Linked DNA regions of Lewinella sp. 4G2. The protein of the gene in region 3 binds, or shares a complex with, the protein of the main gene of each other region. Links are inferred from orthologs where the notes say so. Each region holds a gene or a part of one and is shown on either strand. Other genes may lie near its edges. The genes, in order: A3850_RS03315, pfkA and rny.

The links.
Region 1: rny (region 3) and A3850_RS03315 share a complex: the UniProt entries of both Bacillus subtilis proteins name them as parts of the possible RNA degradosome complex. The link is inferred for Lewinella sp. 4G2 from one-to-one orthologs.
Region 2: rny (region 3) and pfkA share a complex: the UniProt entries of both Bacillus subtilis proteins name them as parts of the possible RNA degradosome complex. The link is inferred for Lewinella sp. 4G2 from one-to-one orthologs.

Annotation. Positions count from the first base shown.
Region 1 is NZ_LVWJ02000014.1:430,261-440,951, forward strand. The notes cover bases 117-3,051. They hold A3850_RS03315 (polyribonucleotide nucleotidyltransferase), read right to left. Parts: upstream 2,748-3,051; coding sequence 486-2,747; downstream 117-485. Other genes in these bases: A3850_RS03310 (head GIN domain-containing protein), read right to left, coding at 117-338. In the rest of the region: more of A3850_RS03310, read right to left, coding at 1-116; A3850_RS03320 (DinB family protein), read right to left, coding at 3,143-3,595; murI (glutamate racemase), read right to left, coding at 3,597-4,412; A3850_RS03330 (OmpH family outer membrane protein), read right to left, coding at 4,642-5,157; A3850_RS03335 (OmpH family outer membrane protein), read right to left, coding at 5,249-5,767; A3850_RS03340 (cupredoxin domain-containing protein), read right to left, coding at 6,161-6,589; A3850_RS03345 (T9SS type A sorting domain-containing protein), read left to right, coding at 7,150-10,691. UniProt on the Bacillus subtilis protein: Involved in mRNA degradation. Catalyzes the phosphorolysis of single-stranded polyribonucleotides processively in the 3'- to 5'-direction. Necessary for competence development in Bacillus subtilis.
Region 2 is NZ_LVWJ02000014.1:2,271,015-2,281,632, reverse strand. Bases 2,698-5,559 are described here. They hold pfkA (6-phosphofructokinase), read left to right. Parts: upstream 2,698-3,566; coding sequence 3,567-4,553; downstream 4,554-5,559. Other genes in these bases: A3850_RS09670 (hypothetical protein), read left to right, coding at 4,704-5,559; A3850_RS09680 (hypothetical protein), read left to right, coding at 2,698-3,421. Also shown: signal recognition particle-docking protein FtsY, read right to left, coding at 1-444; A3850_RS09690 (HAD family hydrolase), read right to left, coding at 673-1,254; A3850_RS09685 (alpha/beta fold hydrolase), read left to right, coding at 1,534-2,325; more of A3850_RS09680, read left to right, coding at 2,573-2,697; more of A3850_RS09670, read left to right, coding at 5,560-5,852; A3850_RS09665 (T9SS type A sorting domain-containing protein), read right to left, coding at 5,983-7,551; A3850_RS09660 (hypothetical protein), read right to left, coding at 7,678-8,520; A3850_RS09655 (PD-(D/E)XK nuclease family protein), read right to left, coding at 8,558-10,618. UniProt on the Bacillus subtilis protein: Catalyzes the phosphorylation of D-fructose 6-phosphate to fructose 1,6-bisphosphate by ATP, the first committing step of glycolysis.
Region 3 is NZ_LVWJ02000019.1:390,323-401,022, reverse strand. The notes cover bases 7,757-10,700. They hold rny (ribonuclease Y), read right to left. Parts: upstream 10,101-10,700; coding sequence 8,412-10,100; downstream 7,757-8,411. Other genes in these bases: A3850_RS20265 (hypothetical protein), read right to left, coding at 10,483-10,700; A3850_RS18640 (cell division protein ZapA), read right to left, coding at 10,176-10,478; A3850_RS18650 (hypothetical protein), read right to left, coding at 7,757-7,895. Also shown: A3850_RS18670 (ABC transporter ATP-binding protein), read right to left, coding at 1-1,600; A3850_RS18665 (DUF2461 domain-containing protein), read left to right, coding at 1,715-2,428; A3850_RS18660 (hypothetical protein), read left to right, coding at 2,618-3,787; A3850_RS18655 (ATP-binding protein), read left to right, coding at 4,054-6,813; more of A3850_RS18650, read right to left, coding at 6,915-7,756. UniProt on the Bacillus subtilis protein: Endoribonuclease that initiates mRNA decay. Initiates the decay of all SAM-dependent riboswitches, such as yitJ riboswitch. Involved in processing of the gapA operon mRNA, it cleaves between cggR and gapA.

The DNA.
Region 1 (10,691 bases), on a different replicon or contig from region 3:
GTCAGTTCCGGCATGGTGATGTATACCTCAATATTTTCCTTCTGGCGGACCTGCACCTTATCCCTGAAACCAATGTCAAGCGTCGTTCCGAGCACCTTGGTTTCGATGTATTCCATCAGATTGCTTTCCGCCTTGATGAGGACGGAAAATTCGTTCCCCTGAGTGATTTCCACATTCATGCTGCAGCAGGCCTTGATGCCATCAAAATCTTCGAGGTCGCGTTTGTCTTCAGTTACCTCGCCGTTTCCGCGAATGGTTTTGTTCCACCCCCAGTTCTGAGCCTGGGTGCTGGCGGTGGTGAATAGGGTAACGAGGAGGAGCGTGTATAGAATTCTCATAGTTCTTATTGGTGTGTTTGGCTTGAAGGACGAGCCAGTCAATCCAGGGTTGCACCAAATATAAAAACGCCGCCCTCCCATTGCTGGGAGGACGGCGCTTTTGTGTTGGATTCGGAGGTAAACACCCGAATGCATCTGGGTGACGGATTAGTCACGGCGATCGCGGCGGTCTCCGCGGCGTCCACCACCACGGCGGTCTCCACGGTCACCACGGTCGCGGCGGGGGCGGTCCTTGGCGGCCTGGCGCTCGGCGGCGAGTTCCTCATCCGTGGGGATGGTTCCGTCGGCGCGGGGCATGATGGCCTTGCGGCTGAGGCGGAGTTTACCGGTGCGCTCGTCGATATCGACGATCTTAAAGGTCACCTCGTCGCCTTCGCTGAAGGCATCCTCAACGTTATCGATGCGGCTGTGGCTCATTTCGGAGACGTGCAGCAGGCCGTCCTTTCCACCCTCGAAGCCTACGAATACACCGTAGGGCATAATGGTCTTGACGGTACCGGTGTAGACACCACCCACTTCGGGAGTAAAGGTGATCTTCTTGATCCGGGCAACGGCGTCGTCGATGCTGTCCTTATCGCTGGAGGCAATGGAAACGTGGCCCTTACCATCGATCTCTTCGATGTTGATGTTGGTACCGGTCATTTCCTGGAGCTCCTGGATGATCTTACCACCAGGTCCGATTACGGCACCGATGTAAGACTTCTCGATGACGAGCTTGACGATCCGTGGGGCGTGGGCCTTCAGGTCGGCAGCGGGCTCAGCGATGGTCTTGGCCATTTCACCGAGGATGTGGAGGCGGCCTTCGCGGGCCTGGTCCAACGCCTGCTGGAGTTGCTCGTAGGGGAGGCCGTCGATCTTGATGTCCATCTGGCAGGCCGTGATACCCTTTTCGGTACCGGTCAGTTTGAAGTCCATATCACCGAGGGCGTCCTCGTCGCCGAGGATGTCGGAGAGGATGGCAATCTTGCCACCTTCAGCGACCATACCCATCGCGATACCGGCAACGGGGCGCTTGAGTTTCACGCCACCATCCATGAGGGCCATGGAGCCGGCACAAACAGTTGCCATTGAAGAGGAACCGTTGGACTCCATGATGTCGGATACCAAGCGGATCGTGTGCGTCATCTCGTCGGGCAGTACCTGGCGGATGGAGCGGTGGGCGAGGTTGGCGTGGCCAACTTCCCGGCGGCCGGGGCCGCGCATTGGCTTGGTCTCACCTACGGAGTAAGCGGGGAAGTTGTAGTGGAGGATGAAGTCCGCGTAGCTGTTTTCGTACGCGATGTCCACCATCTGCTGGTCGGTCTTCGTACCGAGGGTGAGGCTGGTCAGGGACTGGGTCTCACCACGGTTGAAGATGGCCGAACCGTGAGCGGAGGGCAGGTAGTCGATCTCCGTCCAGATATCACGGACCTGGTCGAACTTACGGCCGTCGAGGCGGACGCTTTCGTTGAGCATCAGGTCACGGATGGTCTTCTTCTGGATCTTGTCGTAAGCAGCGCTGAGGTCAGCCTTGTTTTCGGCGACCCACTCTTCTCCTTTTTCTTCGAGGACGGCTTCCTTGTAGTCCGCCTTCACTTGCTTGAAGGCATCCTTACGCTGGGCCTTGTTGAGGGCACCACGGGCAACTTCCTGGATTGCGGCTTTCACCTTTCCTTCCACGTAGTTGATGATCTCTTCGGATACCTGGTGGATATCCACTTCGCGGGTAGTGGCTTTGTCGCCCACCATTTCGCGGAGTTCGAGCTGTGCCTTACACTGGGCCTTGATGGCTTCGTGGCCTACTTTGAGCGCTTCGATAATGGACGCTTCGTCCACTTCCTTGCCTTCACCTTCTACCATCATGATGTTATCCGCGTCGGCGGCAACGATAAGGTCGAGGTCGGCGTCCTTCAGTGCGGAACGGTCGGGGTTAACGACGTACTCACCGTCGATGCGAGCCACGCGGCACTCGGAGATCGGCCCGGCGAAGGGGATGTTCGAGGTGACGAGGGCGGCGGAAGCGGCGAGGCCGGCCAGGGCATCGGGCATCACCTCGGGGTCGAGGCTGATGAGGTTGATGATCACCTGCGTATCGAACATGTAGCCCTTCGGGAAGAGGGGGCGGATGGCACGGTCGACGATCCGCGAGATCAGGATCTCGTAATCGTTCAGGCGGGTTTCGCGGCGGAAGAAGTTACCGGGGATGCGGCCGGCGGCGGCAAACTTCTCCTGGTAATCCACGCTGAGAGGGAAGAAGGACTGGCCTTCGCGCACGCTCGTCCCGGAAACAACGGAACAGAAAAGCATGGTTTTGCCGCACTTTACGACAACGGAACCATTGGCCTGCGTGGCCAACTTACCGGTTTCGATGGTGACTTCCCGGCCGTTCGGCAGGTCGAAGCTCACCGTCATTGGGGTCTTATTACCCATAATATGAATGTGACTTAGTTAAATATTTACGTTTGGTCCGCCAGCCCGTAGGCCGGCCTTATCCACCCTTTACCCGGCACCTGCGGCAGCGCCAAATCGGCATCCCTAATAGAAAGGAATACCAGATCGGCACGTACGTCGATACGCGGTTTGGGGCGCCGCCACGGGAAACGCGTGACGGAGGGAACACAGCCTTGGAGAGGGGGAGTAATTGCCGAAAGGCAGGCCTGAACGTTCGGAACGCTCAAATCTTACGCCGGAGATCCGCTACCGGCCGCCGCACATTTGCGGGCGTAAAGCTATGGTCATCGTGATAATTGGTGCGAAGATAAGCTTTTTTCCCGCCGTAAGAAAAGTATGCCGCCCGACAGGTAAGCGGGGCCTCAACCAGGGAATTAAACCAGCTTGTTGAGCGCAATCACGGTACCCAAGTGCATGGCTTCGTGCACGGAATTGAAGGTGAGCGCATCCTCAACATCCCGCAGCGTAATGCCGTAGCTCGTGGGGTACTCCCGAAAATTGCTGAAGTCGAGGCCGTCCCAATCCTCCCGCAGACGGCGGACGCTCGTGATGAGGCTGCTGAAGATCTCCTCGATCTCTTCTTTGCCGACGGACACCTCCGGCTTGGTCCCCTTGCGGTAGCGCTGGATAAATTCCTTACCGGAAGGACTCGGCAAACCGCTGAGGCCGTAGGTCAGGCCTTCCATGGTGGCGATGACGTGGCCGAGGTTCCAGATGATGTTGTTGTTGAAGCCCGGCGGGATGCGGTTGAGTTGCTCGTCCGTCAGGTCCTTACAGATTTTGATCAGGTTCTTGCGGGTGGCCAGCAGGATGTCGAATTGGGTCATTTCAGCTTAATTGTACGTTCGGAACGAGGAGGCGGCGGTGGCGGTTGAGTGCGGGCAACCCCAGCAGCGTGCGTTGCAAGGCGCGGCCATCGCCCGTCGCCAGGAAGTCGTGTGCAATCCTTTGCGCCCCCGGTTCTGCTAAGATTCCGGCTTCTTCCAGGCGGCGCTTCACCTGGCGGGCCGCCGCCGGGGAGGGGTCGATCACCCGCACGCCGTGGCCGGCCACGGCCTGGATATCCGCCTTTACCATGGGGTAATGAGTGCAGCCCAGGACGAGGGTGTCCACGCCATCATTGACGAGCGGATGCAGGATAGAATTCAGTTTTTCCCGAAGGCGGGGGCTCCCCGTCGCTTCCGCTTCGATGATGGGCACGAGGCCGACGCAGGGGTCTTCCCGCACCGTTTTGCCACCGAGGTACTTCTCCTTCAGCACCAGGTAGCGCGGGCTGGCGAGGGTGGCCCGGGTAGCGAGGACGCCAATAGTCTCGCCGGAAGCGGCGGGCTTTACCGCTGGCTCCAGTCCAACGAAGGGCATTTCCGGAAAGTCGCGTCGCAGTTGGTCAATGGCAATGCTCGTCGCCGTATTGCAGGCTACGACGATCAGCTTTGCTCCCTGACCAATTAGGTGCCGGGTGATCTCGCGGCTGTAAGCCAGGATGGACTTTGCGGATTGCGGGCCGTAGGGTGCGCGGGCGTTATCCGCCACGTACAATAAGCGTTCATCGGGGAGAATCTCCGCAATCGCGGCGGCGACGGAGAGGCCACCGATGCCGGAATCAAAAATGCCGATGGGGCCGTTCTGGGGTGCTGGTTCCACGGGGTGAAGATAGGGTTAGTCTCAAGCTTTGCTTTATGCTCACTATATAACTGTTGCCCCCGTGATTCCTCTCCCCCGGCCCCATTCGCTACGCGGCTACTGCGTGGTCCGAAGGAGAGGGGAGATGTGATAGGTGTGAACGTAGCGAAAAGTACAAATCACTTAACGTAAAACGGGCTGCAGCATTCAGTGATGTTGCAGCCCGTTTGGAAAACTAGTGCTGATAAGCTTAGTTACCAGAAACGCCGAGGCGTGCCTTCACGTCCTTGCTCACGTTAGCGGCTTCGATGCCGTAGAGGAGGGTCTGCTGGTCGAGGATGTAGTCGTAGCCTTTTTCTTTAGCGACGGCTTCGATCACTTCGTTGACTTCCTTGTAGATCGGCTCGAGGAGTTCGGCGCGTTTTTTCTGGAGGTCCTCCATCATCTGCTGCTCGAACTTGGCGATCTCTTCCTGGCGGGCCTGGAATTTAGCGCCTTCTTCCTCCTCCTGCTTGGGGGAGAGGCCACCCTGGGCGGCGAGGGCCTGTACCTTCTGCACTTCTTCCTGGTAGGAAGCGACCATCTGCTGGCCCTTCTTCTGGAGCTGCTTCTGCAGGCCTTCGAGGTTGGATTCGGCGGCCTTCATCTGGGGCAGGCTGGCGAGGATCTCGGCGACGTTCACGTAGCCGATCTTCTGAGCGGAAACGGAAGCGGTGGCGGCGAAGACCATGACGGCCATCAGAGCGAGTTGAATGTACTTTTTCATATTCTGTTTAGTTGAGTAGTTTGAGGTCGAACCGGCTACCGATCGGTGAAAGTCTGGTGGCGCCGGCCCGTATTGGGGTTGATTGGGATTATTATTTTTGGAGGGCCCGCAGGATGTCATCCGTCTTATCGTACGCATCGCTGCCGAAGATGATACCCGGCATGGAAGCCCGGTCGAGGATGAAGTCGTAACCGCGGGCGCGGGAGTAATTTTCAACGGCTTCGTAAACGGCGTCCTGGATGGGCTTCACCAGTTCCTGGCGGCGCTCGAACAGTAAGCCATCGGCACCGAAGCGGCGGCGTTGGAGTTCGCGTACGGCCTTTTCTTTGTTGACGATCTCTTCTTCGCGCGCGGTGCGCTGGTCTTCGGTCAGCAACACCTGCTCGGCCTGGTACTTATTGTACATCCCCTTGATGTCATCGTACTGCTGATTGATCTCCTGGTTCCACTTGGCGGCCAGTTGGTCGAGTTGCTCCTGGGCATCCTGGTATTCCGTGATGCTGGTCAGAATACGCTCCATATCAATGGTAGCGATCTTTTGGGCGCTGACGCTGGTGCTGAGAAATAGGCAAGCAACGAGGGCAGCAAAAAAGGAGGTGCGTAAACGCATACGAATGGGATAGTTTGAAAAAGCCCTCAAAAGTAGCGCAGCCACCTTGGAACCTTCGGGTAAATAGACGCTCTGTCAACGCTGAAGTTACGCCGTTGGGAAAGTTTTAACGCCACCCCAATCAACGTAAGCCACTGACAAACAATTAATTACCCCTAACGCCAGGAAAACAGCCCGTGTTCTGTTTAACGTAATCTTAACGGCGCTCCCACCAGTAAACTCTTCCCCCAACGAAAAAACCCGGAGCCAGCCTTCAGGATTTGAAGACCAGCCCCGGGTCGGGTGGTGAGATTTGTCCGGTGAACTTAGCCGGTGAGAGCCGGTAAGCAACGGGACATCCCCATTGTCAAGCCAGCTATCCTTATGTAGGATGTAGCTGTTTGCTAACGGTCCTTACTTGACCGTCAGCGTGTAGTGAGGCGTCGGGTTCAGGGGGCAGCTGTACTGGTAGGTACCTTCCGTCAGGGTGACGACGCCGGTGCGCTGGGTCTTCCCTTTTTCTACGAGCGCGGCGACGCCGGAGTTAGCCACTTGTGCTTCGGTGGCATCCTGCAGGTAAAAGCCGAGGCCTTTGTCTACTTCCAGGTTGGTGACTTCGAAGACGTACTTGCCGGGGGCCAACGTCAGCGATTCCGTATTGTAGACGCCTTCGGACTGGCTGAGCTTGATAACGGTGTAGTCGGCCTTGTCGGCCATCATGGTTTCGCCGTGCTTGGCATCCATCTTGTCCATTTTGTCCATGGTAGCCGACTGGGCGTTGGCGGTGGTGGAGAAGATCGCTGCGAAAAGAACGAGTGCGAGGAGGGAGAGAAAATTTTTCATCTTACAGAAATTGATTGGTTATGGCTTTCGCCGTTGTTATTGATATAGCAAAATTAGATGCCGTAATGAGGGCCTCAACTACCAATCATTCCTGGGAGGGTGTCAATTTTTCCTGAGGTGGCAGAAACAGTTGTTTGTCTAATAGAATTTCGTCGTACAACCTGATTAAATCATGGCGAATTGGAGCGTGTGCCAACCAATCAACCAATTTATGCTAAGGTGTTTCTCGCTATATGTATAGTACTAGCATTGAGCACTTCTCAAAGCTATTGAGAAGAAATCTTATCCCAGTGACCGAACATGTGTAGCTACAGACACTTTAGACAGACGAATATCGCCCCAACACGCTGTTAGGCGGAATTTATGCGCTGGCTAACTCGAGATGGCCGGCATTTTTCATACGAGACGAGATCGTTGTTTGCGATGCTGTTTCGCTTTCCATTAACCTGAGCTTTCATTCAGCCATTGCTAATTTTTCTGCCTGACCCGCCGCCGCGTGGGGCCAGTTGTGGATTGTATTGTCCGTGCCTGTCTGACTGATTCAACCTAAGCAAACATTTATGAACCAGTATTTACTCAAGGGAATGAGCGCCGTGGCGTTAGTTCTATTTTTATTTACCGGCGCTTTCGCGCAAGTAGTCACTTCTACGGCCGACTCCGGCCCGGGTAGTCTGCGTGACGTCGTGGCAGCCGCCCTTCCGGGTGGCGTTATTACGTTTGATGCCTCTACGGATGGTACGCCAATCACCCTTACCTCCGGTGAGATCGTAATCGACAAACTGCTTACCATTAGCGGAAACGGCGTTGACAACACGATGATCAGCGGCGGTAACAGCAGTCGGATCTTTAATATCACTCCACCACTCGCCATCACGGTGATCATGAACGATCTCATGCTGACCGAAGGCAACGCCGATATGGGCGGTGCCATTATGGTAGCTGCCCTGACTTCCGCAACGTTGACGGACGTTAGCATCACGAATAGCGAGGCAACCGGTGCGGACGCAAGCATGGGTGGCGGCGCCATCGCAGTTATGGGTGGAATCGTCACGGTCGCATCATCCACGTTTTCTGGCAACTCCGCCAGTGGTGCCAGCGGTAGCGGCGGTGCAATCATCGTTGGCGATGGTGGTACCCTAACCGTTGACGGTAGCACCTTTAGCGGCAACTCCGCCTCCCGCGCGGGTGGCGCCATTGAAGATGTATCCGGTGACGCTACGGTAACCAACATTACCGACACCAATATGTCCGGCAACTCTACCGGCAGTGCTCCCGGTAACGGCGGCGCCGTCCACGTAACGGGTGCGGGTGATCTCAACTACACCGGTGGCCGCGTGATTGACAACGTTGCCGCCAGCGAAGGTGGCGGATTATGGATCGGTACCGGTACGATGACCGTAACCAACGTATTACTCCTCAGAAACGTAGCCTCGGGTGACGAGGCGACGAATGGTGGTGGCGCGCTCTTTAGCGCCGGTGGCACCCTGAACGTATCCAATAGCCGCATCCTGGCCAATAGCGCCAACGGTTCCGCCGGTAGCGGTGGCGGTATCTTCAACGATGCTGGTACGCTTACCGTAGAGAATACGCTGATCAGAAACAATTCCGCGGTCCGCGCGGGTGGTGGTATCGAAGAAACGGAAGGTGGTACGGCTACCTTAACTAACGTACGCCTCACGGCTAACAACGCCGGCTCTTCCCCCGGCAACGGTGGCGGTATGCACATCACGGGTGCGGGTGACGTAGTGGTGAACGGTGGCGCCGTAGTTCAGAACACGGCGAGTAACGAAGGTGGTGGCCTTTGGAATGGCGCCGGCACGATGGACATTAACGACGTTTATTTCCGCCGCAACGTAGCGAGCGGTGATGATGCCGACACCGGTGGTGGTGGCGTCTTCAACCTGGCCGGTACGGTCAACATCAATGCCGGTACGGTTTTCCGCCAAAACGTAGCTGACGGTGCTTCCGGCAGCGGCGGTGGCCTGCTGAACGACGTAGGTGGTACCGTTAACATTACTGGCGCGGAATTCGCGCTCAATACCGCCAACCGCGCGGGTGGTGCCATTGAGGACGTTTCCGGCGCCGAGACGATGGTAACCATCACCGACACCAAATTCCTGAGCAACTTTGCCGGTGACGCCCCCGGTAATGGTGGTGCCATCCACATCACCGGCCCCGGTGAAATGAGCATCACGGGTGGCGTGGCCAACCAGAACGTAGCCAGCCAGGAAGGCGGTGGCTTCTGGAACGGTAGCGGTACGATGACGGTAACGGACGTGACCTTCAGTTCCAACGAAGCCCTGGGTACGGCCGCCGACGACGGTGGTGGAGCCCTCTTCAACAACGGCGGTACACTCGTCGTCAACGGTGGTGTATTCGATCGCAACGTAGCCACGGAAGGTTCCGGTAGTGGTGGTGCCATTCACAACGCTATTGGCGGTACACTCACGGTAACTGGTGGCCGCTACACCCGCAACGAAGCAGCCCGCGCCGGTGGCGCCATTGAGGATGCTTCCGACGTAGGTACGATGATGACCATTACTGACGCAACGATGAGCCAGAACATGACTGGCCCAATGCCCGGTAACGGTGGTGCCATTCACATTACCGCTTCGGGTGACGCAGAAATCACCGGTGGTCTTTACAACGACAACGTAGCAACCAGCGAAGGTGGTGCGCTATGGAACGGTGGTGGTACCATGACCGTAAGTGGCGTAGCCATCAATGGCAACCGCGCCGAAGGTGACATGGCCGACCAAGGTGGCGGTGGCATCTTCAATGAAGGTGGTATCCTGATGGTCATGAATAAGACCCAGATCATTTTTAACGAAGCAACCGGTGCTTCCGGTAGCGGTGGTGGTATCCTCAACAATACGGGTGGCCAACTGACGGTCAACCGCAGCCAGCTCAAGAACAACAGCGCTAGCCGCGCGGGTGGTGGTATTGAAGATAATTCCGCGGAAGAAGGCACCGTAAGTATGGTTTTCGCCAACCTGATCGGTAACACGACGGGTAGCGCACCGGGCAATGGTGGTGGTCTCCACGTCACTGGCCCCGGTACCGTCGATATTGATGGTGGCTTGATCCTGAACAACACGGCAGCCTCCGAAGGTGGTGGCCTCTGGAACGGTACGGGCACCATGACGGTGAGCCGCGCCAAAATCGTCAACAACATTGCCATGGGTGACGACGCGACCAACGGTGGTGGCGGTATCTTCAACCTCGACGGCGGTACGCTGATGGTGAGTACTTCCACTCGCTTCTCGGGCAACCAGGCCACTGGTGCATCCGGTAGTGGCGGTGCCATCTTCAACAGTGAGGGAAGTTCCCTTACCGTAGATCGGTCCTTCTTCAACAACAACTCCGCGAGCCGCGCGGGTGGTGCGATCGAGGACAACTCCCAGAGTGGTACCACGGTAATCATCAGCAGCTCCAACTTCGACGGTAACACGACCGGTAGCGCACCGGGTAACGGTGGCGCCATTCATATCACCGGCGACGGTGACATGGAAATTAGCCGCAGTAATTTCACCAACAACACGGCTGCCCTTGAAGGTGGTGCTCTCTGGAACGGTGCCGGTCTGATGACCGTAACCCAAACGGACGTGCTCGACAACGAAGCTCAGGGTCCAGCCCTCGACGACGGTGGTGGCGGTGTCTTCAACAACGGTGGTGCCCTGGTACTGGAGCGTTCTACGGTGTCCAACAACTCGGCCACGGGTAGCGGTGCTTCCGGTGGTGGCGTCCTCAGTATCGGTGGTAGCATCCAGGTGATGGTATCTACGATTACGGGTAACGAAGCACCCATCGGTGGTGGCGTCCACGCCATTGGCGAGAACGTATTCAGCAGCTCCACGATTGCGGCGAATAACGCAACTATGAGTGGTGGTGGTATCATCGTTACCGGCGAAAGTTCCGCTACGCTCTACAGTAATATCGTAGCCGCGAACACTTCCGCTGGTATTGCGGACCTGGAAGGTGACGTCGGTTCTTTCTTCTCCGATGGGTTCAACCTCATTGGTCAAGACGACATGGGTGTTCTCGCTGCGATCGATACGGATACCTCCGGTGTTTCCGGTGCTCCCATCGACCCCATGGTCGG
Region 2 (10,618 bases), on a different replicon or contig from region 3:
TTTATGGCCCTTTTTCTGATACTGGTGGGCGATCTTCCCGATCGTGGTGGTCTTCCCTACCCCATTCACGCCGACGACCAGGATGATGGCCGGGCCGTCTCCGGTGACGGGTGGCAATTCGTAATCTTCGTAGTCCTGGGCGTTGTTCTCGGCCAGCAGTTCCACGATCTCGTCGCGCAGGATCTGGTGCAGCTCGCTGGTGTTGACGTACTTATCCTCCGCCACACGGGCTTCGATGTTCTCAATGATCTTGACGGTGGTATCCAAACCGACGTCGCTGGTGATCAGCACGTTCTCTAATTCGTCAAGCACCTCCTCGTCCACGGTATCCTTGCCGGCCACGGCGCGGCTGATCTTATCAAAAAAACCGGTCTTGGTTTTTTCGAGGCCCTTATCGAGGTCCTCTTTCTTTTCTTTATTGAAAAACTTATTGAAAAAGCTCATGCGCAGAATGCTGGTTTCCGGTTACGGTGCGGCCATTACATCATTTCGATCAGGGCGCTGCCGCAGGTGCCGGGTAAATGGGAACGGGACAAAGGTAACGCGGGGAATCGCGATATAGTTAGGGACCCAATCTGTGAAAAGAGGCTAACGACAATGGATAGTTAGGTTGCCGATGCCCTTCCGCAATTAGGATGTACTTAACCAGGAGCTACTCCTAAAATAAAGGGTCTACCCGTTAGAGCCGGCGCCACCAGCAGCCGCAAGTTGGGGCACCTCGTCGAGTAGATAATTGACGATCTGGATGGTATTGTCCAGCAAGGCCCGGCACGGCGTGGAGTTGAGCACTTCGTAGCTGTGTTTCCCACTCGTCACACCAAGGTTAAGGCGTACTTGGGCCTGGGTGCCGAAGTTCAGCAGGTCTGGCGTATCGGCGATAAGGGTTACTTGGTGGGGGTCCGAGACTCCGGCCAGGTCCATGGCCTGCCGGATTGGGTTCTCCCCCACCCCTTGTTCAGGTACGACTGCCTGAATGAGTTGGTCACCACCTAATTCCCAGGAAAGGCGCTCTAGGAGGATATTAGTACCGGCTTCGTCAAAGTCACTCAGGAGGGCGATCCGGACCTGGCGCTTTCTCAGCCAGCGGAAGGTAGCCTCAATCTGTGGGGCTAGCTCCAGGGAGGCCGTCCGCAAATGGTTACGCAGGGAACGCGGGATCCGGACGCATACATCCTGCAAGTGGAAGATGGCTAAGCGGACGGGGGGGAAACGTTCACCCCGGGTTTCAGAAAAAGGATAGGTATCAATGGACACTTCGGAAGACTTAGTGAAAGCGATTGCAAGTTGGCAAACGGGCTGAGGTAAATGCCTGTGGTGGAAGGCATCCGCAATATCGCCACCCCAACCGCCGCGCACAAGCTACTTTGGCACAGGTAATTAAAACGTAGGCCGAATTTAATACTGGCTTAATCTTAAGGTCTAGATTCAGGCGGGTCTTTGCGTTCACTTAACCTGGCCCGCCCGGTAAAGCGCGAACATTAGCCCCGCTCCTTGCACTATCATGTATCTTCGTTGCCCACAAAAGCCACCGCCTTGACTGATACGATCCATTACGACCTCGTCCACGCCGGCCCGGATAAGGACTGGGTGGTGTTCATCCACGGGGCGGGCGGTTCGTCGGTCACCTGGAAGCACCAGGTCACGGCTTTTCAGGGGGAGTACAACCTTTGCCTACTGGACCTGCGGGACCATGGATCGAGCAAGAACGTGCAGCCTCCGTACGAGAGTTACACCTTCGACATCGTAACCAACGACGTGCTCAAGGCCCTAGACGAAGCCAAGATCGAGCGGGCTCACTTCATGTCGCTCAGCCTCGGTAGCATCATCCTGCAGCGACTGGATGCCCGGCGGCCGGAGATGATCCAATCCATGATCATGGTCGGTGGCGTGTTTAAAGCGGATTGGCGCATCAAGAGCTTCGCCCACAGTGGAAAGTTCCTAAGCTACTTCATCCCTTTCCGGTGGATCTACGATTCCTTCATCATCATCGTGATGCCGCGCAAGAACCACGCCTTCAGCCGGAAGATGTACCGGCGGCAATCCAAGAAGCTCGCCCCGGGGGAATTCCTGAAGTGGCTGGGTCTGTACCGCGATTTCTTTAGCGTCGTCCGGGCCTTCTACGAACGCCCCCTGCAGCGCCCTACCCTCTTGGTGATGGGGGAGCAGGATCATGTCTTCCTTGATGCAGCCCAGCGTTACGCCGACAAGCACGCTCCCACGGCGGAGTTGGCCGTGATGCAGGGCCGTGGCCACCTTTGTAATCTGGAGGATAAGGTGGGGTTCAATAAGATCGTCCTGGACTGGTTAGGGCAGCTGCCTCGGTAATTCCGTTCGTCTCCATCTTTCCGCAATAAAGGTTCTTCTTCCGTATCAACTTTTCCTGGAAGGAGGAGGCACCCTATTTCACTGCGTTTTTGCTTCCCCCTCACCTTGCACCTGCGGCAGCGCCCAATGTTAGACTGGTACTTAGTTGAGATACCCTGAATCTATGATTAGCCACTAGCCAAGCCGGCAAAAAAGCGTCTGAAATCTTGCTGCTTGTTGGCTACCTTCGCCTGCCTAAACTTCAGCTATGTTATTGATTGCGGATGCCGGCTCGACGAAGGCGGACTGGGCCTGGGTGGCCAAAGACGGAGAAAGCTCTTACGCCCATACGAAGGGTTTCAACCCCGTCGTTCACCCCCGTGATTTGTTACAGGGTGAAGTGGAAAAATTGAGTAGCGAATTACTACCCAACCTCAAGCCGACAGAGATCCACTACTACGGCGCGGGTTGTTGGGACTACACCCGCAAGCTCCCCATCCGCGAAGTGCTGCAGGCAGCCTACCCCACAGCGGAGATCACCGTAATGCACGACCTGCTCGGTGCCGCCCGGGCCAGTTGTGGCTCCGAGCCAGGCATCGCCTGCATCCTCGGTACCGGTAGCAACACCTGTTTGTACGATGGCCGGGACGTGGTGGACAACGTAACCAACCTCGGCTTCATGCTGGGCGACGAAGGGAGCGGGAGCCACATCGGTAAAGCCTTCCTGCGGGCCTATTTCTACCGGGAACTGGACAATGACATCCGGGACGCCTTCGAGGAACACATCAAGATCGATAAGTCGGATATTCTGGACAATATCTACGGATCGCCGATCCCGAACACCTACATGGCCAGCTTTACGCGCTTTATGGGGGAGCACCTGGATCACCCCCTCGTCCAAAAGATCGTTTTTGACAGCTTCGGTGAATTCCTGGACCGCCACGTGCGCAAGTACGAGGGCCACCTGAACGTACCCGTTCACTACATTGGTTCCATCGCCTACCACTTCAAGACCATCCTGCAGGCGGCGATGGCGGAGCGTAACTTGAAGATGGGACGCTTCGTCCATAAACCCATCGAAGCCCTGGCCAATTTCCACCGGCGAACAATGCACTAAGCACCGGTCATGGTTACGGTATTTTTTGGCTGAAGGGCCGGCCCACTCGCTGGCGGATAACCGACAGTAACTAACCTTCGATTAGCTTTTACAACGGCGGTGGCTTTTATAGCTTTGCGGCTTCGCCAATCAGATACTCTGTACCATGGATAGAAAGGACATTCGCCGCATCGCCGTATTTACCTCCGGAGGGGACGCCCCGGGCATGAACGCCGCGCTGCGGGCCGTCGTCCGCACGGCTGCCTGGAATAAACTCCACGTCTACGGTATCGAGCGGGGTTACGAGGGTATGATCGACGGCCACTTTAAGCGGATGGAACGGCGCGACGTTGCCAATATCATCCAGCGGGGCGGAACGGTACTCCGCACGGCGCGCTCCAAGCGCTTCATGACGCCGGAGGGCCGCGCCCAGGCCGCCGAACACCTTAAGGCATACGACATCGATGCCTGTATCGCCATTGGTGGTAACGGTACGTTTACGGGCGCCAAGGTCTTCAGCGAAGAGCACAACGTTCCCTTCATCGGCGTACCCGGTACGATCGATAACGATCTTTTTGGCACGGACTACACCATTGGTTTCGATACGGCCGTCAACACCGCCATCGATGCCGTAGATAAGATTCGGGACACGGCGGATAGCCACAACCGCCTTTTCTTCGTGGAGGTGATGGGCCGCCACTCCGGTTACATCGCCCTACATACCGCCATCGGGTCGGGTGCTTCCAGCGTACTGATTCCCGAGGCGCAAACGAATCTGGAGGATCTTAAGAACGTCCTTAAAAAGAACAAGGCCCGCGGCAAGCTCTTCAGCGTGGTGATTGTCGCCGAAGGGCACCCCATGGGTGGCGCCGCCGGCATTGCGGAGCGCATCAAGGATGAGTTAGCGAGTATGGAGCCGAAGGTCACCGTCATCGGCCACCTCCAACGCGGTGGTGCCCCGACGGCGCTGGACCGTCTCCTGGCCAGCCGCCTTGGGCACGCCGCGGTTAACCGACTGCTAGAAGGGGAAGAGAACGTAGCCGTGGGGATCGTAAATGATCTCATCACTACCTACCCCTTCGAGGACAGCATCTACAAGGAGAAGAAGCCCGAATCCAAACTCATCGAAATGGCTTCCATCCTGGCCATTTGATTCAGGACGTTTGGCGGGGGAATTAATGTAGACTTAACCCACGCGGCCGAACGTACGGTTACTTTTGGGGGATTATTTACTTAGGCTCACTAGCCTATCCTCTTCCGCTACCCCAGAACTTTCGTCTTTATGGATCCCTCTTTGATCATCATGTGGCTCGGCTTCATCCTGGCCGGCTACGCCGTTGTCGGTAATGATTCCATCCAGACGCTGGGTACCTTTTTGTCTTCCAACGAGGAGAAGCCGTGGTGGGTCCTGTGGCTCTTCGCGGGTGGCATCCTGGCCTTTACGCTGCTCTGGGGTTGGCACACCTACGATGGCGACGTGAGTTACGGCCGCCTGGCCAAGTACGCCTTCGTGGAGGATATGCCCTGGCCCTACCTCCTGCCGCCACTGGTGCTCATGATCCTTACGCGGACGGGCATTCCGGTAAGTACCTCCTTCCTCGTACTGACTTTCTTTAAGCCCAAGGGTTTGTACGACATGACGATGAAGTCCATTCTTGGCTACGCGCTGGCCTTTTGCGTGGCCATCCTGGTGTGGCAGTTGATTACCCGTCTATTTGATAAGAAGTTCATTAACAACCCCATCACGCCCGGCGAGAAGCGTACCTGGACGGTGTTGCAGTGGGCGTCCACGGGCTTCCTTTGGGGCCAGTGGCTCATTCAGGATTTCGCCAACATCTACGTCTACCTGCCACGCGCACTGACGCTGACGGAAATCCTGGTTTCTCTAGGTATCCTTCTGACGATGCTGGCCATCATCTTTTACAGCAAGGGCGGCAACATCCAGAAGATCGTCAAGCAAAAGACGAATACGACCGACATCCGCTCGGCTACTATCGTTGATTTCAACTACGGTCTGATCCTGCTTTTCTTCAAGGAATTCTCTCAAGTACCAATGTCCACTACCTGGGTCTTCCTCGGTCTGCTGGCCGGCCGGGAGATTGCCATTCGCTACCGTTTGGAGTTGGACAAGGAGCCCAGCGACCTCGCCCGGGCAAAGAGTTTCCACTACGCCGGTTTAGGCATGAACGTCGTCCTCCTGGCCCTCATCGGTTACGTGGTTTACCTCCGGGACAAAGTGCCCGATGAAATTATCGTCGTGATGGCCGTCGCGATGATCGCCCGCGCTGCCATCGCTTACTACGAGACAATCCCCGGCCGCCTCAACATCAAGGATGCGTTCAGGGACATCGGTCGGGATCTGGCTAAAGTCTCCTTTGGTCTGGCCGTTAGTATTGCGCTGGTCTTCGTAATGCGCTTCCTCATCACCGGTAGCTTTGCCGGAGGCTTCTAGTAAGGACACCTCAATTGTTCCCCATCAAGGATAGTGCACCTTTTATCACGTAGCGTTAGCTGGGCGCTGGCGCGGGTGCAAGGTTTGGTGGGCAAGCAAACAGGACCAATTGGCTTAGCCAGGGACGGAATTATTGCTTAAGGACCCGTCTGACGACTACGCCACCGTCCGCATCTATAAGCCGGAGGAAGTAAGTACCCTTCGGCAAGTCTCCCAAACCTTCAACGTTGATTTGGTTGAGACCCGCCGCTACGCGCTCCGTACGCTGCTGTACCCGCTTGCCGGCTACGTCGTGCAGGCTGATACGTAACTCTCCACCGGACCGGGCGTAAAAGTCTACTTTAAAGGAATGGGTAAAGGGATTTGGGGCAGTGCGCATATCCGTCAAATTGGTGGTGGAACGCGTGCTTGACGCTTCTCCCAGCGCTCGGTCCGCCGCGGAAAAGAAGAATTCACTGAATGAGGTAACGACGACGTCAACGTAGTATCCACTGCCGTAGCGGCCCGCATCTTCAAAGCTGGCGATGACGCCTCCGCCCGTGTACTCGGCGGAACAATCTCCGGTGGCCACTTTCGTAACCCCGAGTTCGGAGACGCTTGCGATATTGTTTTCCATCAGGAAAGCATCCACCGCGGCCTGTGTCAGGTAACTCCTCACGCGGACCGGCCCCGCAGGTTGTACCGTGGGGTTAATGCTGATGTTCCGACCGAGGTAAGGAAGGTCATTCGGCCCGAAGAGGCGGGCACCAGCGGCGTCCTCGAAGTAGCTGACGTCCACGACTCCCAGCGGCTGGGTATTTTCGATGCTGACGATCACCTCGCCCTCCTGGTTCAGGACGTCTACGAATGCATTGGCCTGGCCCGTCCCGTCCAGGGTGATCGATTCGGCGGCGATACAGCCCGTTTCATCCGCGACCGGCAGGATTTCTCCGGCGGCCCCGATCTCGAAGACCGCGTATCCGTTGGTCCCGGCAGTGTAGACCCGGAGGTCGTACTCAAAACGGTTCTGCGGGTCCTGATTGACGGGAATATTCTCCAGGGTGATATTTACCGTCTCACCAGGCAGGCCGGCCCGGCAGGCGACGAGGGTGTCCTGCCGCTCGTCGTAGATCTCGACAACCAGGGCGGAGTCCGTACCGCTCACGGGATCAACCGTGAAGGTGTACTTGGGCCAAATGGGGCTGAAACTGTACCAGACGTCATCGTCCGCATCACCCCCGCAGGGCCCGGCTGGGTTTCCCTGGTTGGTGGCCGCCAGGGTCGTCCCCGGCACGGGATTATACCTGGTGCTGGCGCTGACGAAGTAGTTAAAGCCTCCGTCGCGATCGTCGAGCAGTGGCGGGCCGTCGTCCTCAGTGGTGAAGATCAGCCGATTACTGAAAGAGCTCACCTCCGCTCCACAAATCGCCTGGATGTTGACGCGGTAACGGGTCGCCGGTTCAAGGCCGTAGAGGATGATCTGTTCGTCCGGCCCAAATTCGTAGGTCGTATCCGGGCTGATGATCGGGTCGCGGAAAGCGTCGGCGGAAAGCACCACACGGTAGCCCGTGGCCCCGGCAATCCGGGTCGGGCGCAGGGTGGCAAATCGTTGATCTTCGGTGGCCGAGCTGCCCAGGGAGGGGGCGGCACACTGCGCTGTCAATCCGCCTGCGGAGAAAACCACTAGCAATGGGAGTAAGACGAAGTAAAACTTGTTCATGGGTACGGGTTTGCCCGTTCATGCACAAATTCACCCCAAACGTTACGGGTTTGGTCCTGTTTTTTCACCCTTTTTCTCCGCACCCGCGGCAGCGCCCAAATCAACGTAGGAAGGAACCCCAGCCAATTATTTATCGGCCTTGCCTAATTTATGTAACGTCTTTTTGATGCGCCTCGCTTTCCCCTTTTTGATGATGGCAATTGCGAAAATTTGCGGATCTTCTAGCAGTGGGGTGGCGCCTTCGTCACGCCCGAAGCCGGCAACGACCATTCCGTCGGGGCTATTGGCCGCACCGATCTCTTCGTTGCCCAGGTAGCTGATGTGGTCGCGGTGGGTATCGGGCGTAGCCTGGAGCATGCCGAATACGTAGCGAGAGTCGTCCTGGCCGAAGTACATGAGTTGGTGGTAATCGCGGTGGGTGCCACCGGTAAAATGGTCCGGAATGGCATAACTCGGTGGCGTCAGGCCAGTAGCCCAGTAGGTGGTCTTGGGCTGGTAGCGCCCACCGGCCGGGCCTTCGTAGAGGAACCAGTACTTTTTGCCCGCAGGCACTTTGGTGACGGCGAGAATGGCCCCCTTCCTGGTGAAGGACCAATTCCAGGCCCACTCCCCGCTCAGGGTTTCGGTATAGATCTTGCCGTCCCGTAACTCACTCTTGCACTTTTTGTGGCCGGGGTGCCCCGCACCGTCGTCGTCTCCCCGAAACACCAGGTTGGGAACCCCACGGTAGCTGGAGGCCGCCGAAGCGGGATACTCGCCCCAGGGCGTATCTCGGTAAGCCACCCAATCTGCCCCCGCCGGGTCGATGATGCTGGAAAAACCACCGGCCACCGGGTCATAGAGATAGGTAGCCGAGCGTGTTTCTACCTTGAGGTGGAGACGGCCGAGGTGAGTCACCTCAGTAAACTTTTGAGCGGTAGCGGAAGAACTAACCAAAAGCAGGCAGAAGAGGAGCAGGAACGTACGCACTGAACGGAGTTTTGCGAAGGAGATGGATAAAGGTGGATTAACGGACGAGGCCAATCAAAGACTGGTAATCGTCAAAGCGGGAAGTGTCGTTTTCCTGTTCGAAAAGATCCTCCCAGGCCAGTTCGCGGTAAAGGTCATCGAGGTGGCCGGCGGTCTCGGCGCAGCGTATCTCCAAATCACCGTTGCGAATGAGTTCCCAGCGCCAGTTGTAAGTGTTGCGAATCTTGCGGAGCGTTTCTAGCTGGACGCTATTTGCCTCCTCGTCACCCACCGTTTCTGCCTGGCGGAAGGCGACCTGATTGCGGGCCAGAATCTTTCCGAAGCGGATCAAGAAGTAGGCGGTATGGACGCGGCCGGGTTGCCGGTGCAACAGGGCTCCATCCTCATCAGCCATCTTATTTTGGGCGATGAAATCACCGTAGAGCGCCAGCTGGACGTCGCGGGCGTTGCGCAGCAAGTTCTGGAAGAGCCCCTTCCCCTGCCATTTCAGATCTACCACGGCTACTTCGTGGATGCCGTTGGCCTCCCGGCTCAGGACCAGATCGGCGCGGCCGTGCAGTTGCTGGCCCATCGCTTCCAGATCGCCGTGCACATATTCCTCGGAGCCACGCACCAGCCAACCGTTCTCGCGGATGGCGTAGACCAGTGACCAGGCGGATTTTTTCATAGTCCGGATGAACTGAATTCGTTCTGGTTCCTGACCGTACTGTAGCAGGACGGCACCCTGATTCCGGAAGAGCCGATCGGCGTTGGCATCGATCCACCCATCTACCTCGCTACGGGTCATCCGGTTACGGTCGCTACCAATTTCCTTAAGTAGTTGCTCAATCAAGCGGTGGGCCAGGTTACCGCGGAGGCGCCCTTCGGAGGCGATGCGAAGAATTGGCGTCCCCTTCAGCTTTAGGGCGTGGCGGAAAACGTATTTGTGCGGGTAAAACATAAAGTCCTCTACCGAAGTGGGGCTTTCCTTGTCACGTTCCGGCAGATCTCGCAAGCGTTCCACATGGAGGTGAGGGACGGGGCCTTCCAGTGGATGCAGCGGCACGTCGGCAAAGACCGGGCAGTCCAGGCCGGGTATTTGCTTGGCGCTGGTCGTCTTGTCAATGTCAATGGTAATTCGTTCGAGGGATCCTTCGGGGAAGGCCGCTTCGAGATCGCCGAGTAGTGGGTGTGGCTCGACTTCGGCGCCATCTACTCGGTCCGGTAAGCACAGCACGAGTTGTTTCCCGGCGTTAAGTACCGGCCGCATTTGCTGCCAATTGGAGAGGGCATTTTTAGTATCCGGCCCGTTGATGGCAACGTTTAATTCCGCCAGGTAGGCCACCTCGGGAGGATAGTAGCGGCTGAAGAAATAGTCCGGTTCGTTTTCGATGAAGTCCCACCACAGCACACTTTCCACACCGGGTTCAGTAGGTAGAGTTGCCGCTGACGCAGGTGCAAAGATGGCGGGCAGGGCGCCCTGCTCTTCGGGGCGGAACTGAGCGGGAGCGGGCTCGTAGATCGTCCGGACCAAGCGTTCGACGGAGAGGTAGTTGAGACCGGTTTCGGGCTGCGCATCCAATAGTTCGACGGCACGCTGGGCCTGGGCGTAGAGGACGAGCAGGCCGGCGTAGTCATCCGCGGGCCGTCCGTCGCGGGTGTCCGCGTCCCGGCGCTCCTGCCGTTCTTCACGGGCCCATTCGCGGAGTTGGAGGAAAAGGAAGCGGAGTTGAAGTTTGGGGACTGTTTCTTCCCGGCGGTACCGGCGGCGTTCGAACCACATCTCGTACTGGTCGCGGATCTGCTTGAGCTTCTTGGTGGAGTACTTCCCACGAGCTTGTTCGGCGCGGAAGAAGCCTTCGATCATGGCGCGCCAGCGGGGCCCGAACATCCCCGGCGTATCGGCCAGGAAGACGGCAATTTTCTGGGCCAGCCGGTAGTGTAGCGGTTTGCTTACGAGACTGACAAACTCCATGATCCTTTCAACCTCAATCGGTTCCCAAAGGAATGCCGTGACCAATTTGAGTACCTGTAGCGTTGGCCGGGCGAGGGAACTCGAGGGGACGCCCATGCTTGGTAGCCCTTCCATCGTGATGGCGTTATCCAGCGTTTGGTTGCG
Region 3 (10,700 bases):
CGGAGGTTGCTTCGTCGAGGATCAGGATATCCGGGTTGCGGAGGACGGCGCGGGCGATCGTCAGCCGTTGGCGTTGGCCACCACTTAGCTTGTTGCCCCGGTCACCGATGTTGGTCGCGTAGCCATTGGGGAATTGGGTAATGAAGTCGTGGGCATTGGCCACCCGGGCTGCTTCCTCCACTTTTTCGGGGGTGACGCCTTCCATGCCGAAAGCGATGTTGTTATAGATCGTATCGTTGAAGAGAATGGCCTCCTGGGAGACGATGCCGAAGCGGTCGCGGACGTCCTTTAGCCGGTAGTCCTTGAGGTCCTTTCCGTCGATCCGGATGTGGCCGGCGGTCGGGTCGTAGAAGCGGGGGAGGAGGTCGGCGATGGTAGATTTCCCGCCACCACTGCCGCCGGCTAGGGCAACTACCTTTCCCTTTGGGAGGTCGAAACTGACGTTGTGGAGTACGTCCTCCGTTTCGGGGGAATAGCGGAAGCTTACGTTATCCACCGTCAGACCCACTTGCATGGCATCCAGCGGCAGCGCCCCCTGGGAAACGGCGATAGGGTTCCTGATCTCGAGTACTTCCTCGACGCGGGTGAGGGCGCCGAGTCCCTTTTGGATGTTGTACCAGGCCTTACTGAAGTTCTTGGCCGGGTCGATGACCATGTAGAATGCGAAGATGAAGGTGAGGAAAGTGCCCGGCTCCATCTCGCCGCCGAAGACCCGCCGCGAACCGTACCAGAGCAGGAGGGCGACTGTGGCGATACCGAGAAATTCGGTGAGCGGGCTGGAGAGATCCCGCCGCCACATCAAGCGGATGAGGGAGTGGCGGTAGCTGTCGTTAAGCTCGCCGAAGCGTTCCCGCTGGTACCCTTCCGCCCCGAAGGATTTGATGATGCGCAATCCCCCCAGGCTCTCCTCGGTGCGGCTGACGATGCCCCCCAATTTTTCCTGGATGACGCCACTGCTCTTCTTCAGTGTCTTGCCAATACCTCCGATCACCACGCCGGTGAAGATCATGAGGCCGAAGACGAAGACCGTCAAACCGGGGCTCACCACGATCATAAAGGTGAGGGACCCGATGATGATGAAGGGCTCCCGAAAAACCGCCTCCAGTACGTTGAGGATGCTGGATTCTACTTCCTGGACGTCCGACGTGATGCGGCTCAGCAGGTTCCCCTTTTTCTCCTCCGTGAAGTAACTCATGGGGAGGTGTAGCAGGTGGTCGTACAAGTTGTTCCGCAGGTCGCGAATGATGCCGTTGCGGACGGGCGACATGAAAAACAGGGCCAGGTAACGGAACAGATTCTTGCCCAGAAAACTGAGGAGGATGAAGCCACAGACGTAGGCCAGCGCTGTCTCCTGCCCGGCTTCAGCGATGAATTCGCTCAGGAGGTAGTTGGCCTGTTGGGCAAGGTCATCCAGGTTGTTAATGGACGCCACCGGCTCGGTGACGGGCTCTACGCGCTTAAAGAGCAGTTCCAGGAAAGGTTGGAAAAGGGGGATGGCCGTCACGGTAAAAATGGCCGTCAGGATATTACTGATGATCGCCAGCGTCACGAGGCCGCGGTAGTTACTCAGGTAGCCGAGGAGGCGACGGAAGGATTGCATGGGGTAAAGGTAGGCAGTATGGTAGTCGGGTAGTAGCGTAGTCGGGTAGTGCGTACTACCCGACTACCCGACTACGCTACTAAATACTACTCGACTACACTACTATATTTGTACATGACCAAGATCAAAAAATCCACCCTGCAATTTATTAAGGACCTGCACAGGAACAACAACCGGGACTGGTTCGCCGAAAACAAGCCACGGTACGAGGCCGCCCACGAAAATATGATCGAATTTGCGGCGGAATTACTGGATCGCTTGTCCAAGACCGACGTGCTCGTCGAGCAAAACGGCAAGAAGGTTTTGCAGCGCATCTATCGCGACATCCGCTTCAGTAAGGATAAGCGGCCGTACAAGCGGAGTATGTCCGGCAGCTTTACGCGGGACGGCAAGCTGCGCCGTGGCGGCTACTTCTTTCAGATCAAACCGGAAGCTAATTGGGAAGAGGGAGATTGGATGCCTTCTTCCTGCTGCGGTGGCGGCTTCTACAACCCGGAGCGGGATGACCTGAAACGGCTCCGCGACGAACTGGCCACGGACAGTTCGGAATTGCGAGCAATTATTGCGGATAAGGACTTCGTACGCGTCTTCGGTGAACTGATGGGCGATAAGTTGAAGACGGCGCCGAAAGGCTTCCCGAAGGACCACGAAAACATCGACCTGCTGCGTTACAAGAATTTCGTCGCGATGCGCCGCTTCACGGATAAGGAAGTCCTCTCGGCCGATTATCTGGATCTGAACCACGAGGCTTTACTGACGGTGCGGCCCTTCTTCGATTACTTTACGGACGTGTTGACTACGGATGGGAATGGGGTGGTGATTGTGTAAGAAGGAAATCAGCGGACCGAATAGGTAGCAGTTTCGGGCCACCAACTTGAACTATCGGTTCAAGTGAGTGAACACTAGCCAGAAGTAGACCTCCCGCCTCAATTGTACGGATGATTGATTCAATTCTACCCACCTCTGGAGGGTGAGCAAGCCCACTTTTGGGGCATTGATCACCCAAAAAGAATTGATATGAATCGTATCGCTCTACCTACACTCATCTTACTTTTTTTAACCACTAACCTCGCTGCTCAGATGACCATTACGGCGGAGAGCTTCAACCGGCCCGCTACCTGGGCGGATGTCTTTTTCGTCGCCAGGGAATCTGAAGTCGCCATTCCCGAAGGCGGCGAAAACCAGGTCTGGGATTACTCCAACGTCCAGTACACCGACGACCGGGTGCGGAACTACGAAGCGGCGGACAATGCGGAATACCCCACCGCGACCAGTTTCTATTCTACGCCTAACACCTTCCAGTCCTTTACGTACCCTTCCGGGCTATACGAGGTGAAGGACGAACAACGTTGGGGAGAGCTCGGCACCTTTTTTGAAACCCAAAACTTCGGCATCACCCCCCTCACCGGTGGCCCCACGGATACCTTAACCTTCCCCGGCCGGGCGGCCCGCGTCGGCGAATCCGGCACTCGCCGCTTGATATTTCCAACCACTTTCGGCAGTAGCTGGGTGGATGAGTTCACCGGCTCCGAACAATTCGAATTAAGCGTAGCCGGGTTCGGCCTCAATGGAACACCGGGCGAGCGGCGTGGTGTTAACCGTGCTGAGCGAGAAGTCATCGGCTACGGCCAGTTGATCCTCCGCGGCGACATGGGCAATGCGCCCAACGTTGAGTACGAGGTACTGCTGGTGAGATCCATCGAAACCAGTACGGACAGCATCTTTCTGGGCGGCGCGCCGGCCCCGGCTCCATTGCTGGCAGCTTTTCAGTTGACGCAGGGCGCAATGGCCGCGGATACCATTTATGAATTTTATGGCCTCACGGATATTGGGGCACCCCTTTTCCGCTACAACACGAGTACTGCGGGCGACGCCACCATCTTCCGCCCCCAGCGCCAGGGGATTACTTCGGTGAGCAACCCGGCCTTGCTCCGGAGCGCCGTGTACCCTAATCCAGCGCCGGCTGGAAGTCGGCTTTCCTTTGCATTCAGCGAAGCTATTCCGGCCCGCTCCACCTTTGTATTGCGGAGTTTGGATGGGCGTCCGGTCCATCGCCAAAGTATTGGGGCTGCTACGGATATTATCTCCATCATTCCCTCACCGCTGGTGCGGCCAGGCGTGTACATCTACTCCTTCCTCTCCGCCGAAGGAAGATTACTGGGAAGCGGTAAAGTGCTGATGGAATAAGGTGACTTGCATGTCTGATCAGAATTCAGCCTCAGTAACAAATAGGGCACTCGGAAAATAACACTGTCTCACGTGTATTTTATCCATATAGTTGGAGCTCCAGCGGCCCCGATCGTTGGCCCGAATGATTATTACCTATTGCAATAATGGTGAACGTGGTCCTCGATCACTGTTCACCATTATTGTTACTTTTGGGCGTGACCTTTTGCGGTTCATCCCCCAGTTTAGCTGTCAATCCATTTAAACTTAATTTTCGGGCAGCGCTGTTGTTGGGGTTATTGCTCGTGGTAAACTGGCTGCCGGCCCAGTCCGCCTTCCCAGTCTACGAATATTCGGACCACACAGACGAGGTGCTCACCATTCCCGAAGAATTACTGCGGGCCTTTGCGGATACCTCCGGGCAACTGGAGCTGGAAGATATCTTGAGCGATTCCACCACACCCTTTGGCCTTCACGGCGATCTGGCACGGGTAGATCAGGACTACGCTGCCTGGTTTCGAATAAGGCTTACCAACACCACGGAGCGAGAGGTCATAAAATTGATCAACTACTACCTATTTGTAGAGCGGGGAGAAGCTTACGTAGTCGAGAATAACCAGGTAATCCGAACCGTTCCGGTGGGCGCGGCGGTGCCGGTTGCCGAAAAGGATTTATACCGCACTGACCCTTACGTACAATTAGTACTTCCCCCCGGGGCTACCCGTACCGTTTACTTACGGGCGAGTTACGGAGAAAGCGTGGAGCGCTGTTGCCCTTTCCTCATTCAGCTGGTTAACCCCGAGCGCCAGTGGCGGCGCCTGGTAGAGCGCGGGGCGGCGGGCTATTTTTTCTTCGGAGTCCTCCTCCTCTTTTGTGGTATTGGCGTGTTGGCTTACTGGCTCCTGCGGGCGCGTTTGTTCCTCTATTTCGCCGGGGTCATGCTCGCTTTCGGTGTTTATTTTTTAATGGATAAGTCCATTTTTTCGCTCAGTTTCCCCGGAGGTAACGTTTGGGGGCACTCGGTTTTTGAGCACTGGGCGGTTGCTGCCGTCTTCTTATTCCTGGCATTATTTGTCGTTGATTACGTGGAGGCTTTCACCAGGCTTCCCCGCGGGGTATACGTTTACTTGGGCCTTACGGCCCTCACGATGGCCATTCCCCTTTCCAGTGTCCTGTGGTTTTCGCCGACCAATCTCTCTAAGGTAATGATCTATGAAAATGGGCTTTACCTGATTTGGACAATTTATACGTTTACCATGATCGGGGTCCTGGCCTGGCGTGGCGTGTCGCAGGCCCGGGTACTCCTGGTGGGCATTACGTTCCTCTTTGTCGGGAGCGTCCTCTCCTTGCTATTGATCGTCGGTATCATACCGAGATTTCGCTTTTCTAATTACCTCTTCGAGGCCAGTACCGTCATCTTCGGCGGGTTCCTTTTCCGTGAGCTTTTCAGCGGCTTTAACGAGTTGCGGCAGCAGAATGAAGTCATCCGCGAAAGTGGCGCGCTGCGGAGTAAATTTTTCGCCAACATCACTCACGAGTTTCGCACGCCGTTAACGCTCATGCTCGGCCCGCTGCGGCAGGTCATCGATAACACCGAGGACGCCAACGATCTGGCCATGCTGCGCACCGCCGAAGTCAATGCCGAACGCCAATTAGAACTGGTGGATCAGTTACTCGATCTCTCCCGGCTGGACGCGCAGGCCATGGATCTTCAGGCCAGTTACGATGATTTTGCGGTCTACTTCCGCCGCCTGGTGAGTGCTTACGAATCCCTCGCCGCCCAACGGCAGATCACCCTTACGCTGGATGCGCCGGATTCACCAGTTATGCTTTATTTCGATCAAGGGAAGACTGACCGCATCTTTTACAATCTCCTATCCAACGCCCTGAAGTTCACGCCGGCCGGCGGGCAAGTCAATTTGGCGCTGTCGCAGGATGCGGGGCAATTGGTCGTGCGCATTAGGGACACGGGCCCCGGCATCGGACCGGAAACCCTGACCAATATCTTCGATCGCTTTTTTATGGCGGGTACCGACCGCACTGGCAAGCAGGGAACCGGAATCGGATTGGCCCTCGTGAGGGAAATGACTCACCTCCACCACGGTGAGGTGGGTGTGCAAAGTAAACTGGGCGAGGGCACAACCTTCACCGTGAAATTACCACTCGGCAATGCACACTTGGAGAGCCACGAAATCGTAGCCACTTCTACGGTAGGGAAACCCTTATTGGAACCGGAATATCCTACCACTCATGTCGGTCCCCTCCGGGGCGAAGCCTCCGCTGGAGATTTGGCCAACCTATTATTAGTTGAGGACAACGATGAGATCCGGGACTTCATCCAACAAATGCTCACTCCCCACTACGCCGTCACCCTGGCGCGGGATGGTGCCGAAGGAATCCGCCTCGCCCTGGCCGACCCACCGGACCTCATTATCAGTGACCTCATGATGCCGAAGAAGGACGGGTACGAAGTCTGCCGCGCCCTCAAGGCCGACCTCCGCACGAGCCACGTCCCCATCATCCTGCTGACGGCCCGCACCGACCGTACCGACCGGATCACCGGCTTGGAGGAGGGGGCCGACGCCTACCTTACCAAACCGTTCGACGTGCGGGAACTGCTCATGCAGGCCAGCAACCTCATCCGTTCCCGCCAGGTCCTGCGGGAGCGGTTTGCAACCAGCATTACGGTGGCCCCGAGTGAAATTGCCGTTTCCTCGCTGGACCGTGACTTTATGGAAAAAGCGGTGGCCTACGTCGAGGCCAACCTGGATTCCTCCACCCTCAGTGTTGACGAATTAGCCGCCGAAATGGAAACGAGCCGTAGCGGCCTCAACCGCAAACTGCGCTCTTTGGTGGACCAGTCCTCCAATCAATTCATCCAGTCCATCCGCCTCCAACGCGCGGCCCAATTACTCGCTGCCGGGAGTGTTTCCGTTAAGGAGGTAGCGTACGCTTGTGGCTTTAGTTCGGCGACCTATTTTGCTAAGCAGTTTCGGGAGCGGTACGGGGTAGCGCCCAGTCAGTACGTGGAGAGTGGTGAAAAGTAGCGCTCGCAACTCGATACTAGAGACTTGCAACTCGATACTCGCAACTCGCCACTCCATCCCCAACCTCGCACCCGCGTCAGCGCCAAATTGTTAGTCTCGGATTAATCTGGACGCCCAACAGTTGATAGTTTTTTCACGTCGCGGTAGTAGCTATCCACCATGCCATTAATCCTACGGCGTTCGCTTTTGCTGCCGACGAAATAGCTGTTGACCAGCGCGTAGATATCGTCCCTGCGAGACTCAAAATAGGCGACTTGCTGGGCAATCTCTGCTGCCGTGACGTTACGGCCGCGCCAAAGGCGTTCGTAGATGGAGTCCGTGCCGAGGGCTTCAGCAGGGACGGCGTATGGGGCACCAACCAAACCAGAGTAATCAAAATCGTAGGGGAACGGCGTGAAGAGATCCGTGCCCTCCCGCCCAATGACGGCTAAGTTATGCAGATTGAATACGTTGAAGTCAGTATTCTGAATCAGGTAGTTGAACAGGCAGAGGCGCACGTAACTCTCCCTTTCCAAAGATCGGGAACTGAGGCGGTCGTCCGGATATTCGTAGCCGCCAAAGCGGGCGGCGATCTGCTCCGAGTGCTCGATCAGAAAGATGGGCATCTCCCGCTCGCCCACCTTTAAACGGGCTGGGATCGTCCGGACGTGTTTGTCGTGGAGCAATGCATAGAGATCGTAAGCAAAGGCTTCCCGCCGCAGAAAAGTCTGGGCGCTGGGCCGGCCGTAGCAGGGCAGGACGAGTTTCCAATCGTTCATTTTGCCGGCGTAACCGGCACGGCGTAAGGCATCCTTATTAAAACGCAGTTTCAGACCGGGTAGGGCGCACTGCTCGAGGCGCGCGTTGCCCCGGCGCCGCACCTTCGCCGACAACGGTATGATCGTACCCCCAAAGGAAATTGTTGCCGGCGCCGCGAGAAAGGATCGGCCGATCTTCTTCCGGAGCAGACGTTTAAAATCCACCTCGAGCTCCACGACCAGGGTATCTCCCGAAGCATGGGCGGCATCGAATAAAGATACCCCTTGCCCACTGAGGGAAAGGGAGAAGAGAAAAACTAAGGCGACGGTGGCGAGCGTAGGCATGGGGTCTGCCTTTAACGGGTAGGATGGGGGGATGGGTTGAAAAGGGAAACAACGAAAACCACGAAAACAACGAAAACCCTGGAAATAACGAAAACCCGGGGCGAGATCGTTCCGATCCAACCCCGGGCTACTAGGTTTACCCCTCCGGGGCAAAACAAAACGTTGTGGCGGGAATTACCGGCAATCCGGAGTCGTACGACTTTGCCTTAGTAAATGATGAAAACCCAGGGTCGTGTGGCAATGCGGCATTGATTAACGAAAACCCAGGGTCGTTCGGCCTATGGCCTCCTTGACCCTGGGCTAACTTGCTTGTCCCTCCGGGACAATTTCTCTGAAAGTATAAACGCTACGTGCGGCTAGAATAATCCACATGATGCGAAGCATCTAAAAAACTCTGGTTCTCCCAATCTCTTGAACTCCTGCGAAACTATTCCACGCAAAACCGCCGGAGGCCTCCCCAACCTCCCCCGCTCTCCGAAATAGAGCCGTACAAGGAAACCGCCGGAGGCACGTAATCTACCGAGCAAAATTAACCGCCCGCTTCTCCCGGATCACCATCACCTTGATCTGCCCTGGGTACTGCATATTCTCCTGAATCTCCTGGCTGATCTTGAACGATAGCTCTTCCGCGTGCTGGTCAGAAACCTGGTCAGCTTCGACCATGACGCGGAGCTCGCGGCCTGCCTGCATAGCAAAGGCAGAACTGACGCCGTCGTTCTTCACCGCAATCTCTTCCAACTCCTTGATGCGGTTGATGTAACCGTCCAGCACCTCCCGGCGGGCACCGGGGCGGGCTCCGGAAATGGCGTCACAGGCCTGGATGATGTGAGAAAGGATATTGTTCATCTCGATCTCGTCGTGGTGGGCACCGATGGCGTTGACGACCATGGGGTGCTCGTTCAGCTTTTCGGCCACCTGCATGCCGTAGAGGGCGTGGCTGAGTTCCGTATCCTCATCGGCAACTTTACCGAGGTCGTGGAGGAGGCCGGCGCGTTTGGCCAGCTTGATCATCTTCTTGCTCATGCCCATTTCGGCGGCCATCGTAGCACAAAGGTGGGCCGTCTCGATGGAGTGGCGCAGTAGGTTCTGCCCGTAGCTGGAGCGGAAGCGCATCCGGCCAACGTAGCGGATCAGATCGTTCGGCAGGCCGTGGATGTCGAGCTCGACGACGGTCTTTTTACCGATCTCCATGATCTGGGTGTTCATTTCTTTCTTGACCTTGTTGACGACCTCCTCCACGCGGGCGGGGTGGATCCGACCGTCAGTGACTAGGCGCTTCAGGGAAAGGCGGGCGATCTCCCGGCGGATGGGGTCAAAGCTGGAGATAACGATCGTCTCCGGCGTGTCGTCCACTACCAATTCACAACCGGTGGCCGTCTCGATGGCGCGGATGTTCCGGCCTTCGCGGCCAATGATCTGCCCCTTCACGTTGTCGCTATCGAGGGAGAAAGTGGAGACGGTATTCTCAATTGTTTCCGCGGCACCAATGCGTTGGATCGTGTTAATAATGATCTTGCGCGCGTCCTTAGCCGCTTCGCTCTGGGCTTCCTCGAGGAGTTGGCGCTTGAGGTTAAGGGCTTCGTTGGCGGTCTGTTGTTTGACGTCCTCCAGCAGTCGTTGCTTGGCTTCGTCAGCGGTGAGGTTGGAGATACGCTCGAGCTCACTGGTGAAGCGCTCGTGCTGGGTATCCAGTTCTTCCTGCTTCTGTTTGGCGCGGGCGAGTTCTTCGTCGAGTTTCTTGTTGCGTTGGGTAAGCTTTTGCTCTTCCTGAATGAGGGCTTTCTGTTCCTTGTTGATGGCGTCCCGTTCCTTCTGGAAGCCGGCGCGCTCTTCTTTCATCGCGTCCGCTTCCTCCTTCAGGGCGGCGCGTTTTTCCTTGAGTTCGACGAGCTCGTCGGCCTTTTCTTGCTTGAACTCATCCTTGAAACGCTGGAATTTATCCCGGCTTTCCTTGATCTTTTGTTTCTTGAATTGCTCCTGCTTGTCCTTGAATTCGGAGAAGGTTTTCTCTGCCTTCAGTTGGGCTTCGGAAACGGTTTTCTCGGCTTTCAGCTTGGCGTCAGCGAGGAGCTTGTCCGCCTGAGCTTTCGTGGTGGTATCCTTGGTTTGCTTATCCGCCAGGAGGGCTTTCTTTTGCCCGGAAGCGACGAAGAACATCGCAACTACACCGACGATGAGGCCGACGATTGCATAAATAAATTCCATGGGTTGGTATCGATTGTAGGGAACCGGTGGGGCTAGCGTGTCCTAGTCCGGCAGGAAAATCCCAACATCGATAAATTAGAGCATCCCTTCCACCAGCTCGTGCAGCGTTTGTAAACGCTTCGAGAGCTCGCCGTTCTGGCTATTGTCACCGTTAGCGCGCACGTTGCGCAGTTCATCGGCGTAGGTAAGCAGGGTCATGACGAGGCAGTCCATCTTGTCGCGATCACTGAACTTGACCTGGTAGTCATTAAAGCGTTCATTGATCTCGTCGGCCATTTCCCGGACGTTCTTCTCCTCCCGGGCCTTGACCCGCAGAGGGTAAGGTCGGCCGGCAATCATCACGATGATGGATTGAAGATCCTGGTTGGGGCTTGCCATGGGGTCAGTTGCGTTGTAGCCATTCCAGGCACCGGTCAATTTCCTGCAGACAGAATTCGATCGTCTCCCGGTCCACGGCGTGAGTGGCGGCGGAGGAAGCGTTTGCAGGGGCATCATCACTGACGGCCTCGCCGGCGCCCGTCTGGTTACGGGCTAATTTATCTTTTAACGAGGTCACGATGCCAGTCTGGCGGTCGAGTTCCCGTTTTAGTTGTTGGTTCT